DNA from 3 places in the Mesorhizobium sp. M0478 genome. Region 3 is predicted to be linked to each of the others. Evidence: predicted binding sites of a transcription regulator. Region 3 holds the regulator's gene; each other region holds the start of a gene.
What was found. The regulator LexA, encoded in region 3, represses DNA repair genes until DNA is damaged. The targets are predictions, from matches to a motif close to TGTTCNNNNTGTGTTCNG.

Region 1: a site for LexA is predicted at 1,484-1,501, ahead of NKI64_RS20220 (YifB family Mg chelatase-like AAA ATPase). Genes of this name have one in related genera too.
Region 2: a site for LexA is predicted at 1,395-1,412, ahead of NKI64_RS11140 (nucleoid-associated protein). Genes of this name have one in related genera too.

The regions. Positions count from the first base shown of each region.
Region 1 covers NZ_JAMYRH010000008.1:183,094-186,856, forward strand. The annotation lists gene NKI64_RS20220 (YifB family Mg chelatase-like AAA ATPase) at 1-1,389, opposite strand, end outside; gene NKI64_RS20225 (glycosyltransferase) at 1,638-2,702, opposite strand; gene NKI64_RS20230 (glycosyltransferase family 2 protein) at 2,887-3,763, shown strand, end outside.
Region 2 covers NZ_JAMYRH010000003.1:699,124-702,886, reverse strand. The annotation lists gene NKI64_RS11145 (SIR2 family protein) at 1-1,143, opposite strand, end outside; gene NKI64_RS11140 (nucleoid-associated protein) at 1,473-2,555, shown strand; gene NKI64_RS11135 (GTP pyrophosphokinase) at 2,552-3,538, shown strand.
Region 3 covers NZ_JAMYRH010000012.1:16,702-20,464, forward strand. The annotation lists gene NKI64_RS24395 (ComEC/Rec2 family competence protein) at 1-1,299, shown strand, start outside; gene lexA (transcriptional repressor LexA) at 1,293-2,075, opposite strand; gene NKI64_RS24405 (GntR family transcriptional regulator) at 2,281-3,045, opposite strand; gene kynU (kynureninase) at 3,213-3,763, shown strand, end outside.

The sequences.
Region 1 (3,763 bases), on a different contig from region 3:
GCCGAGTTTCTCGCTGGCGTCTTTCAGCAGCGACAGGCCGGCGGCATCCGGCATCGCGATGTCCTCGATAACAGAAGGCGAGCAATGGGCGTTGGTGGTGGCGCTGGTAACGCCCAGCCGCTCGAAACGTTCGCGCTGGATGGTGCGGGCGCGCGCCACGCGCTGGGCAACGGCGGCACTTTTCTCCGCTCGGTCGGGCCGGATCAGGTCGGCGGCCGAGACCGCCGGTACCTCGATCCTGAGATCGATGCGGTCGAGCAGCGGGCCGGAAATGCGCGCCTGGTAGTCGGTGCGGCAGCGCTCACCGCGCAGGCAGCGATAGCCGGGCTCGCCGGCCATGCCGCAACGGCACGGGTTCATCGCCGCCACCAGCTGGATGCGCGCTGGATAGGTGACGCGGTGGTTGGCGCGCGCGATCATGCAGTCGCCGGTCTCCAGTGGCTGGCGCAGCGCATCCAAGGTCTGCGGCGTGAATTCGGGAAACTCGTCGAGGAACAGGACGCCGTTATGGGCAAGCGATACTTCGCCCGGCCGCGCCCTGATGCCGCCGCCGACCATTGCCGCCATCGAAGCCGAATGGTGCGGGGCGCGGAACGGCCGCCGGTCGGTGAGCTTGCCTTCGCCGAGCTCGCCGGCCACCGAGGCGATCATCGAGACTTCAAGAAGTTCCTTGGGCGCCAGTGGCGGCAGAATTGAAGGCAGCCTCTGCGCCAGCATCGATTTTCCCGAGCCGGGAGGCCCGACCATCAACAGATTGTGGCCGCCGGCCGCCGCCACTTCCAGCGCCCGCTTGGCGCTTTCCTGGCCCTTGATGTCTGAAAGGTCGGGCAGGTCGCGGGCCGAGACATGGATGCCGGGCTCGGGCCGCGACAGCACCTGCGTGCCGCGAAAATGATTGGCGATGGCAATCAGGCTGCGCGGCGCCAATATGTCGAAATCCTTGCCCGCCCAGGCCGCTTCCGGCCCGCAGCCGAACGGGCAGATCAGGCCTTTTCCCTCGGCATTGGCGCCGATCGCCGCCGGCAGCGCACCGGCGACCGTGGCAATGGTGCCGTCGAGCGACAATTCTCCGAGCACGACATAGGAGGCCAGCATGTCGCCCGGAATGGCGCCAAGGGCGGCCATCAGGCCGAGCGCGATCGGCAGATCGTAATGGCTGCCTTCCTTGGGCAGATCGGCCGGAGCGAGGTTGACCGTCACCTTCTTCGACGGCATCGACAGCCCCGACGCATGCAGTGCCGCCTGCACGCGCTCGCGGCTTTCGGCCACCGCCTTGTCGGCCAGCCCGACGATCTGCATGCCGACCTTGCCCGGCGCGATCATCACCTGGACATCGACCGGTACGGCCTCGATGCCCTGGAAAGCAACCGTGCGAACCCGCGCCACCATCTTGCTCTGCCCCCGGATATCGGCTCGCCTCGGCCTTGTGGTTCAGACCGCGAGCGACGTCAGGACAAGACAACCATAGATTTCAGGCCAAGACAAGAACATTACAGGAACATGCATTCGTGGTGGTTGCAGCGCGCTGTGCCGGTTGCAAAAACGGAAGATGGTTGAGCAAAATGGAACGGCTGCTCCGCCTCCTCGACCGCGTTAACAAGGCGACTAGGCCCTTCGGCAATCTGAGGGTGTTGCTTCTAAACGGTGATGAAGGCATCGACCGAACCTGAAAGCGATCGATCGATCGCGACCTGCGGTGGAAGCCACTCCATGACAGGATATCTGAAAGGCCAAGGCAGGGCGATCCGGCGCGAAGAGCCGCTCTCCAGAAAAATCTCGTTTACAAGGTCTATGAACCGCCCGCGGTCTCGTTCGATTCGTTTCAAAGTTTGCGAACGAATGTAATCCCGGGGAATTCGTCGCTCCTTCAGCGCTAAGACAGCCTCCGCGATGGATCGAGGATCGGGTGGAACTGTAAGCGAATAGTCGTCATCCAGATAAAGGTCTCGGCCGCCATGGTTCGGCGTCGTGACCACTGGAAGCCCCGCGAGAAGATATTCCGTGCTTGCGAACATTGGTCCTTCCAGGTGAGAGAGACAGATTCCCACGGCTGCACGATTTAGATGCGTGTTCACCTGAGCCGGTGCCAATCGGACAGGCTTGCCGGTGCCGTCAAACTCGTTGATAAAGACGTGATGCGGCGCGAGCTCCCTATGCCGATTTATTCGCGCTCTTTCCGACTCCGTCGTGGAGGATCCGCTTGAATCTCGATAGAAGACAAATGCGCAACGCTGGATGCCAAGCGACAAGTCATGGCGCTTCCACGGAGCCAGCTGCGCATTGTAGATTGCATCAAATTCTACAGGGACGTCATCGAGAGGCCTGAATATGTGTTCGGAGGTTGTTGACGTCTTGTTGTGCAGGACGGCGGCCTCGCCGGACTGGTTCAACAGATCAGCCTCTGGCTGAGTGTTGGAAAGGAAGATTAGCGAGTGACGGGGGTTCTTGAGTCTATGCAGAACGGCATAGGTCCGAATGGTTTTGACGCTAGCACTGTTTTCGATGGACCAGGTTGGCGAGATGAGAAACCAGGCGCGGTGGCTGCGTGGACGGAAAGGCATATGACTTGCTAATCCGAGCGGCGTACCGGACATTCCCGAATAGGATATGAACGGATCGTCCGACAGCAAACTGGCCTGAAGAGCAGGTTGCGACTTCGCGGAAGGGTGCCCTTTTCTGAGGTTGTGGCCATGACGCAGCATGGCTCTGACAATCTCGAATTTGGTAGGAGGGCGATACCCGTGCTGTAGGGTCAACATGCGGCAATTGCGATCTTGAGTGCGGAGAAAAACTCGCTTCGATAGAGAGAAATTTGGCAAAGAAACACCGCCATTTGATCGACGGAATATCTCAGGCGATCAAATCTGGTGTACGGAGAAGCGCCTCTTGAAAGAAAACATCGTCCCAAGCGGAGCTGGTTCTCACATCGCGCTACCAACCGTATCCGTTTGCGTAGGCTGTTTCAATCAAGAGGCATTCATCGACACTGCGATCCGATCCGTAGCGGCGCAGACATACACTGCGTTCGAATGCGTGGTGGTCGATGATTTTTCGACCGACGGTTCCCGCCGAAGGATTGAAGAGTGTCTGTCCCAGCTTGGCGACAGTCGTTTCCGCTTTCTGCCCCGACTGCAAAATGGCGGGCAGTTGACAGCAATGATGACCGGGCTTGACGCGACAGCCGGGCCCCTGATCTCCTTTCTTGACGGTGACGATGCTTGGCATCCTGACTTCATAGAATGCCATGTGAGAGCGCATCTCAGCCAAACCCGTATCGCGGCAATGTCGAGCTCCGATGAGGTGGTGATAGATACGGCCGGCAACCTGCTTGCGGGCGGTCATCCCGTATTCCACCTGAACGACCCGCGATCGATGCCGAAAATGAGCGGCTACCTGCATGTCGACACCGAAGCTGACCCGACATTATTATTTATTGATCGGGGTACCGTGGGTTGGTTTTGGTCAACCACATCGGGGATGATGTTTCGTCGAGCTCCGCTTGAAATCATGCGTCCATCCGATCCGGACGAAATAAAGATATGTGCCGATGGTTATATGGCTCGTGCCGCCCATATGATCGGCGGAACCGTGAGGATTGGGCGGGCTCTTGGCAGTTATCGGCTTCACGGCGGCAATGGCTGGGCGGACGGGCGCATCCTGGGTACCGGAGTTGGCCTCGGCAGGATGTCGCCTGATACTGAAATAGCGATACGGCGGGCACTGGCCAATCGTTGGTGCGAAGTGGCGCCGGGACTGGCGCATT
Region 2 (3,763 bases), on a different contig from region 3:
ACCTATGTCGACGAGGCGCTTGAAAGTTCCAAAAGACGCGCTCGCACCGGGACGTGCGAGTGTATCGGCCGGTAGGATATGCGCTTTGGTCTCGAGCTCGCCGTCGGCGATGTATGCAAGGTCGCAGACGATGACGCGCAGGCTCATATTTGCCTCCACAGCGGCAAGTATGGGCTTGGTTATATGATCGTCATTGAACCCGAAACCGGAGATGATGACGGCCGTATCGGGCTCTCGCAAAGCGCTTTGCAAGGCTCCCATCATATCAAGAAAAGGCGTTTCGAACGCCTCCTGGTATTTGCTGTCGCGTGGGTAGATCAACGCCGCCGGGCCGTCGTCATCGCTTCTGGAGCGGACAAGCTCCGCACCTTTGCGCCGCCAATCTATGGAGCCGTGCAATTTGTGAAGGTGGAAAACATTTTCGATGTAATCCGGGCTATCCCTGCCGGCATCTCGCCTGACGATGTCGTGGACGAAATGACCACGATCATAGACCTGTGGCAAAGAGTGGGAGAAGCCGTCGATCATCGTAAAACGGAGCGCGCGAGCGGCGTACTCGAAGGCTAGATCATAGTTGGTCGTGAATATGCGGGTGCGCGGCTTGCGCACGCCCCGCCGGGCGATTTTTCGGATGATCGCTTGATGGGCGCTCAGGTCGGTGGCCTCGTCAACGAAATCGACGCTCAGGGCGATCGTCTTTTCTGCAAGCCCGATAAATTCGGCAACGTCTTTCGCTTTTTCCACGCCGAAGAGTTCGAGATAAATTTTGCAGTGGGATAGAAATTTCTCAATATTCTTCGCTGCAACCACCGCCTTGGCATTCGGCATAAGAGCGGCGATCTTGTTGACCGTCTCCTGCGTTGCCGCTGTGACGACCCCGTCCCACAGATTGAGCATGCTTGGGGCTTGCTTTGCGCCCTGGGCTGCATTCCTCGCGCAAAAAGACGATCCGGCACCGGTGAGCAGAACAAGGTTCGATGCGTTCAGGGCAGAGGTAAGCAGATCCTCGATAGCGCGGCTGCTGCCGCGATCTACAACTTCCCCCTTGTCGCTCTTCACGTCGTCATGCGAGCGCCAGCCTTCGCCGCGCGCGTAAAGACGGATGTTGCTGGCGGCTGCCAGCTTTGTTTTCCAGTAGCTCATGGTTCCTCCCACAGACAAACCATACAAGCATCGCCGTCGTAGGAGAACCAATTTCCCCGCGTTGTTTTCTTCGGAACAATCTCGCCCTGGCTTCTGCGAAAGCAGCCGGCAACGTTGCCGCATCGACGAAATACATTAGCGTTTACTTAATCAAGAAGACTCGCTTTTCCTGTCCCATTTTATGATCCCTTGAACGAATGGCGGCCGTGTAGCGGCCGCCCTTCGTACCCCTCCTACGTCGGCGACCCTTGTGTTCATGCTTTGATCTGATATCCTTCCTTAACCCGCTCAGAATAATATTCTTCAATATCTTCGAAGGGGATCGAGTTTTGCTTGTAGAGAATCTTTCTATCGGCCGAGTCGTTATGCATGAGGTATTCCAGAGGAAAGACGGGCCCAATGTAGTGCCGCCATCCTACGGCAAGGATCTCGAAGTACTGGATGCCAAGGCTCTCAGCCATTTTGGGATGCGTATCACTGACGCGCTCTCCGCACAGTCCAAGAGCATAGAGATGCAGATAGTGAAGACCGATGGCGCGAGCGTGGTTGGGACTGCTCGACGTCTTGTTCTCGCAACCGACACCGACTTCCCCAGCGTCTCCAATCACATGGCCGATGCCCTCGCTGACGCACAGAAATCACGAGGGATTCCCGGTGGAATGCTTCTAGTCTTCGATGGGAAAGTCGGTGGCGACGGAAAGCCCTTCTTAGGGGTGATTAAAGCGGAGATGCAGTCCGGCTTTCAACGCCGACTGGCTGCGGCAAAAATTGTGACCGAATTCCTCGAGAACATCTTCCTGACGCCAGCCACGAGACTTTACAAGCTTGCTCTGTTCATCTCTGAAGATGCCGCTGTCGCGGCGAGCACAAATTGGCGATGCTTCGTATTTGACAGCAATATCACCGCCGCCCGCCGAGAGAACGCGGCCGTATATTTCTACGACGGCTTTCTTGGCTGCGCCTTTCCTGAGAGCGGGAAATACGAAACCGCGAAGTTCTTCGACCTCACGAAGGAATTCGTTCGCACCTTGGTAAATGACCGAGATCTCCGAAGGGACCTGGGAGACGCGCTGTTCGCCTTCGTCAAGGTAGATCAGGCACCCACGTTCACCTCGCAACAGTTCGGCGACACGTATCTGCCACCCGAATTGCGCGACCCGTTTAACAAGTTCCTCGAAGCCAAGAAATTGCCGACCAATAGAGCCGTGGTTCGGGACATCAGCGAGATGGGTGGAAGGTTGCGGCGCCGGAAGTACAAGTTCGGTCCAGACATCGAGTTCTCTGCGTCCCCGGACGCGATACGGAATGGCACCGTGACATTCGAGGATGTGCCGGCAGGCGATGTTTCCCAAGGCGAGGCTGCAAGCTGGACCAGGATCACGGTCCGCAGGCCAGTCACCGAACAGCTATGACGACCGAGTTCGAGATCCTGCGGCGCTGGGAGGCGGAGCAGCAATACTACGATGCCTGGGGCAGGTTCATCATCCACGCGGTCATCGATGGGCTCTCGACCCAGGTGAAAGCGCCGGACCTGTTCTTGCGCCTTCCGGTTAAGCATAGGCTGAAGGAGAGCAAGTCGCTTATCCAGAAGGCTCTCTATCGCGGCAAGGGCTATGCAAGTCCGTATGACGACATCGAGGACAAGGTGGGCATCCGCTTCGTCGTGCTCACTTCCGACGAAATACCCATCGTCGAGAAGGCGATCACCGAATCCGGCGACAGATACTGGTTCTGGGAAAAGGCCCGGGACTTCGCTGAGGAGCGAGCTCGCAAGCCTTGGGAGTTCGGGTACCAGTCGGTCCACTACGTGGTTCGGGCAAAAGCGGGGGTCGTCTTCGAGGGCGTCCCTATGCCGCTGGACATTCCGTGCGAGATCCAGGTCCGCACGCTGCTGCAGCATGCCTTCAGCGAAGTCACCCACGACACAATCTACAAACCAAGCGTCAAATCGACCCCTGAGATGATGCGGGCTGCGGCAAAGGCGATGGCGTTAATCGAAGCGACTGACGACTACTTCCGCCAAGTCGGCAACCTCATCGACGCATCGGTCAAGAGCGTCAAGGCACTGATCGACGCCTTGTCCGTGTACTACGGAGACAAGGTGGGCATGGACGCGACTGTCACCACTCTCGACGGTGAGTTGATCGAAGCGTACCTCCCACTGGCCGGCGAGAGCTCAATTGAAGACATCCTCCTATGGCTGAACACCAAGGATTTCATCATGGAGCGCATCAAGGGCCGGCGACAGGACCAGACCCTGTTCGCCTTGCCCTCGATCTTGTTGCTCTATTTCGTGGTGGGCAATTTTCCGAGCATCGCCACCTCGCCGGGTTTATTTACCGATGAGGAACTCGGGCCGATATACTCCGACCTTGGGTTGGCCCTTCCGCTGTAGGCCAGAAGGCAGTCCAAGGCGTCGAAGCTCAAGTCCAAACGAGGTTGCCTTGCGAAAAAACGTTGCTCAGCCCGGGAATCTGCGCTGGGGCAGCGGCTGATCAGCGCGCGTTCGAGAGACGCGACTGAAGGAGTTGTGTCGACAGAAGTTCGCCAAGCGTGACGTCGACGGGCGGCCACTATCTTGGTTCTCGAATTTGACGGCGAGTAACGCAATGAGGTCGCT
Region 3 (3,763 bases):
ATCGCCGCCTATCTCGTTATTTCAGGCGTCGTGGTTGCCGCCGAGCGCAGCTTCATCATGCTGGCGGTCATGCTTGTCGCCGTGCTGTTTGATCGCGCCGCACTCACCATGCGCAATCTGGCGATCTCCGCCATTGCCGTCATCCTGGTGTCGCCGCACGAGGTGGTCGGTCCCAGCTTCCAGATGTCGTTTGCCGCCACCGCCGCCCTTGTCGGCGCCTATGCCGGCTGGGCCGATTACCGCGCCGACAAGGTGAGAACGCCGCCGGCAAAGCGCTCCTTCGTCGGCTTCCTGTCGCGAAAATTCGCGCTGGCCATGGGCGGCCTCGCCATGACCTCGATCATCGCCGGCAGTGCAACCTTGCTGTTCGCCATCTGGCATTTTCAGCGTGTGTCGCCGCTCAGCCTGATCGCCAATCTGGCCGTGATGCCGATTGTTTCGTTGATCGTCATGCCTTTTGCCGTGCTCAGCGCACTGGCGATGCCGTTCGGCGCCGACGGGCCGTTCCTCTATGTGATGGGCAAGGGTCTGATGGCGATGATCGCTATATCGGCCTGGATTTCCGAGCGCTCGCCGGTCGACGCCGTCGGGCTGATCTCCATCCGCTCGGTGCTGTTGGTGGCGGTCGCCCTCGTCATCGCCACCATGGCCACCACCTGGCTCAGGTTGGCGGCCGTGCCTTTCGCGCTGGCCGGCCTGTTGACGGTGCCGCAGGTGCTTACGCCCGACGTGCTCATATCCGAGGATGCGCATCTGGTGGCCATGCCGATCGGTGGCGGCGAACTCGCCCTCAACCGCGAACGCTCCAACGAATTCACCACGGACAATTGGAAACGGGCGCTGCGGGCCGAAACCATTATCCCACCTGAGATTTTCGAGTCAACAGATACGCGGTTCGATCTCGATCCGCTCGATCTGCCGCCCGGCTCGCCCTTCTATTGCACCGGCGATCTCTGTATCGCCCGGCACCCTTCCGGAGCCATTGTAGCGCTTGCGAAAGACCGCAAGACGGCGCGGCCGGCCTGTGCCTTCGCGAGCCTGATCGTCATCGATGACGCCACCGCCTACAATCCGTGCCGCGACCCGCTGGTGCTGGTCGTGACGAAGAAACAGCTGGCCCGCGACGGCAGCGCCGCCGTCTTCTTCGATCCGCAATCGGCAGCTGCAGCGCCAACCATCCGCTTCGCCGTCGACAAGCCGTATCGCCCCTGGCACGAGCAACGCCGCTTCTCCCGCGAAGCGCGCGGCCTGCCGCCTTACAACCAGCGTGAAAAGTACAAACCCAAGCCGGCTCAGTAGCGCCGGATCAATCCGACAAGCTTGCCCTGCACCTTCACCCTGTCCGGTCCAAAAATGCGGGTCTCGTAGGCCGGGTTGGCGGCTTCCAGGGCGATCGAGGCGCCCTTGCGGCGGAAGCGTTTCAGGGTCGCTTCCTCATCGTCGACCAACGCCACCACGATCTCGCCGGGGCTGGCTGTGTCGGCATTGCGGATGATGACCGTGTCGCCATCGAAAATGCCGGCCTCGATCATCGAATCGCCCTTGACCTCGAGCGCGTAGTGTTCGCCGCCCATGATCATATCGGGCGGCACCGAGATCGAATGGGTCTGATGCTGGATGGCGTCGATCGGCACGCCGGCGGCGATGCGTCCCATAACCGGGATTGAAATCGCGGAAACGGCATCGTCATTGCCGGCCGACATCGAACGCGACGGCGAGCCCGGCTTGATCTGGCGGCCGAGACCGCCTTGGCCCAACGCGCCTTGTCCTTGGCCGCCTTGCCCTTGGCCGGTTTGACCAAGACTGCCCTGAATGACGCTCGGCGAAAACTTCCTCGCCGCATTGAGGCCTGGTGCGATCGAGTCGGGCAGCCGCAGCACTTCCAGCGCGCGCGCCCGGTTCGGCAGCCGGCGAATGAAACCGCGCTCCTCAAGCGCCGTGATCAGGCGGTGGATGCCGGACTTGGAGGCGAGGTCGAGCGCTTCCTTCATCTCGTCGAAGGACGGCGGGATTCCGCTCTCCTTCAGGCGTTCATGGATGAACATCAGAAGCTCATGTTGTTTGCGCGTCAGCATCGCGGCCCCCAAGGGTTCTGAAACCAGAATCAGAAAAAACAAACCCAGAACAAACACTATCTGTTCCAGTTGTGTTCCGCAACCTTTTAAAGTTTAATGAATGTGTTGACGTTTTGTTCAGCGTGACGTTCGGCACCGCGAGCGGCGCTCGTAGTCGTTGGCCGGCAACGGGGTGAAACGAAGACAAAGTGCCCTGCGTCGTCGGCTACGATCGCCGCTTCCTTTTCGGACGGGGCTGCGCAGCATCCGCGCCGGGTTCACTCTGGGCATAGACCTGCAGCGTGTAGCCGATGTGAGCGGTCATCAGAGTTTTCGCACGTTCGACGTCGCGATCGAGGGCCGCTTCCATCAGGGCGGTATGGTGTTCGATCGCCACGGCGTCGCGCAGGGCCGCCACGGCCTTCCGGTGGCCATCCGTGCGGCCGGCGGCGGCGCGCAGCGTCGGGGCCAGACCCAGAAAGCGGTGATGGCGATGCAATTGGTCGGAAATCGTCGCATTGAAGCGCAGCAGCCAGCTGGATGTCGCGGCACTGAGCAGCGCCGCATGGAAGGCATCGTGTTTTTCGTACCACGCGTCGACCGCATCATCCGATGGATCGTCGAGAACAGACCCGCACCGTGAGAGACGATAGTGGGCGGCAACGACCGCGTCTTCCCACTCACGATCGCCCTCCTCGATCGATTCCACCAGCAGGGGCAGTTCGACCACCAGCCGCGCACGCGCCAAATCCTCGAGCTCCGCCCGAGAGACGGGAGCGACCGCAAACCCGCGGTTGCTGATGGCGGTCACAAGCCGTTCCGCCTCCAGCCGCGACAGCGCCTCGCGCAACGGCGTCCAGCCGATGCCGTAGGTGTTGCGCAGCGTGCTCAGCTTCAACGGCGCGGCAGGCGCCAGCCGGGTCGCAAGAATATCGCGCCTGAGCAGGCGATAGGCCGCTTCCGTCCTCGAGGTCTGCTCGTCATCCAGCATCGTGATCCATCAGACATAAACGCTCGGCGGATCATTATATATCAAAGCCTTTCAATGGGTGAATTATATATAATGTTTGACAGTTCAAGGGCGACCACTCAAGATCGCCGGCATGTTTGGGCGGCAGGCTCCGCCGCGCGCGTTTGTCCATGGAGGGGCGCCGGATCATGAGCACGACACCCGATCTCGCTACAATCGAAGCAATGGATGCCGCCGATCCGCTGCGCTCCATGCGCGAACGCTTTGTCTTGCCGCAAGGCGTGATTTATCTCGACGGCAATTCCCTGGGCGCCGCGTCAGCGGTCGTCTTCAGCGAACTGCAGCAGGCCGCCACGCAGGAATGGGCGCACGACCTCATTCGCGCCTGGAACACCGCCGGCTGGTTCAACATGCCGGTGGAACTCGGAGATCAGCTCGGGCGACTGATCGGCGCGGCTGATGGGCAGACGGTGGTCTGCGACACAACCTCGATCAACATCTACAAGCTGCTGCACGCAGCGCTCGGCATGCGGCCGGATCGGTCGGTCATCGTTGCCGAGGGCGACAGTTTCCCGACCGACCTCTACATGGCCGAAGGCGTCGCCTCGACCCGGCCGGGAACGCGGCTGCGGCTGGAGGGCGTCGACGCGGCCGCAATCGAGGAGCTGATCGACGACAGCGTTGCCGTCATCCTGGTCAACCACGTCAACTACAAATCCGGCCAGTTGCGCGACATGGC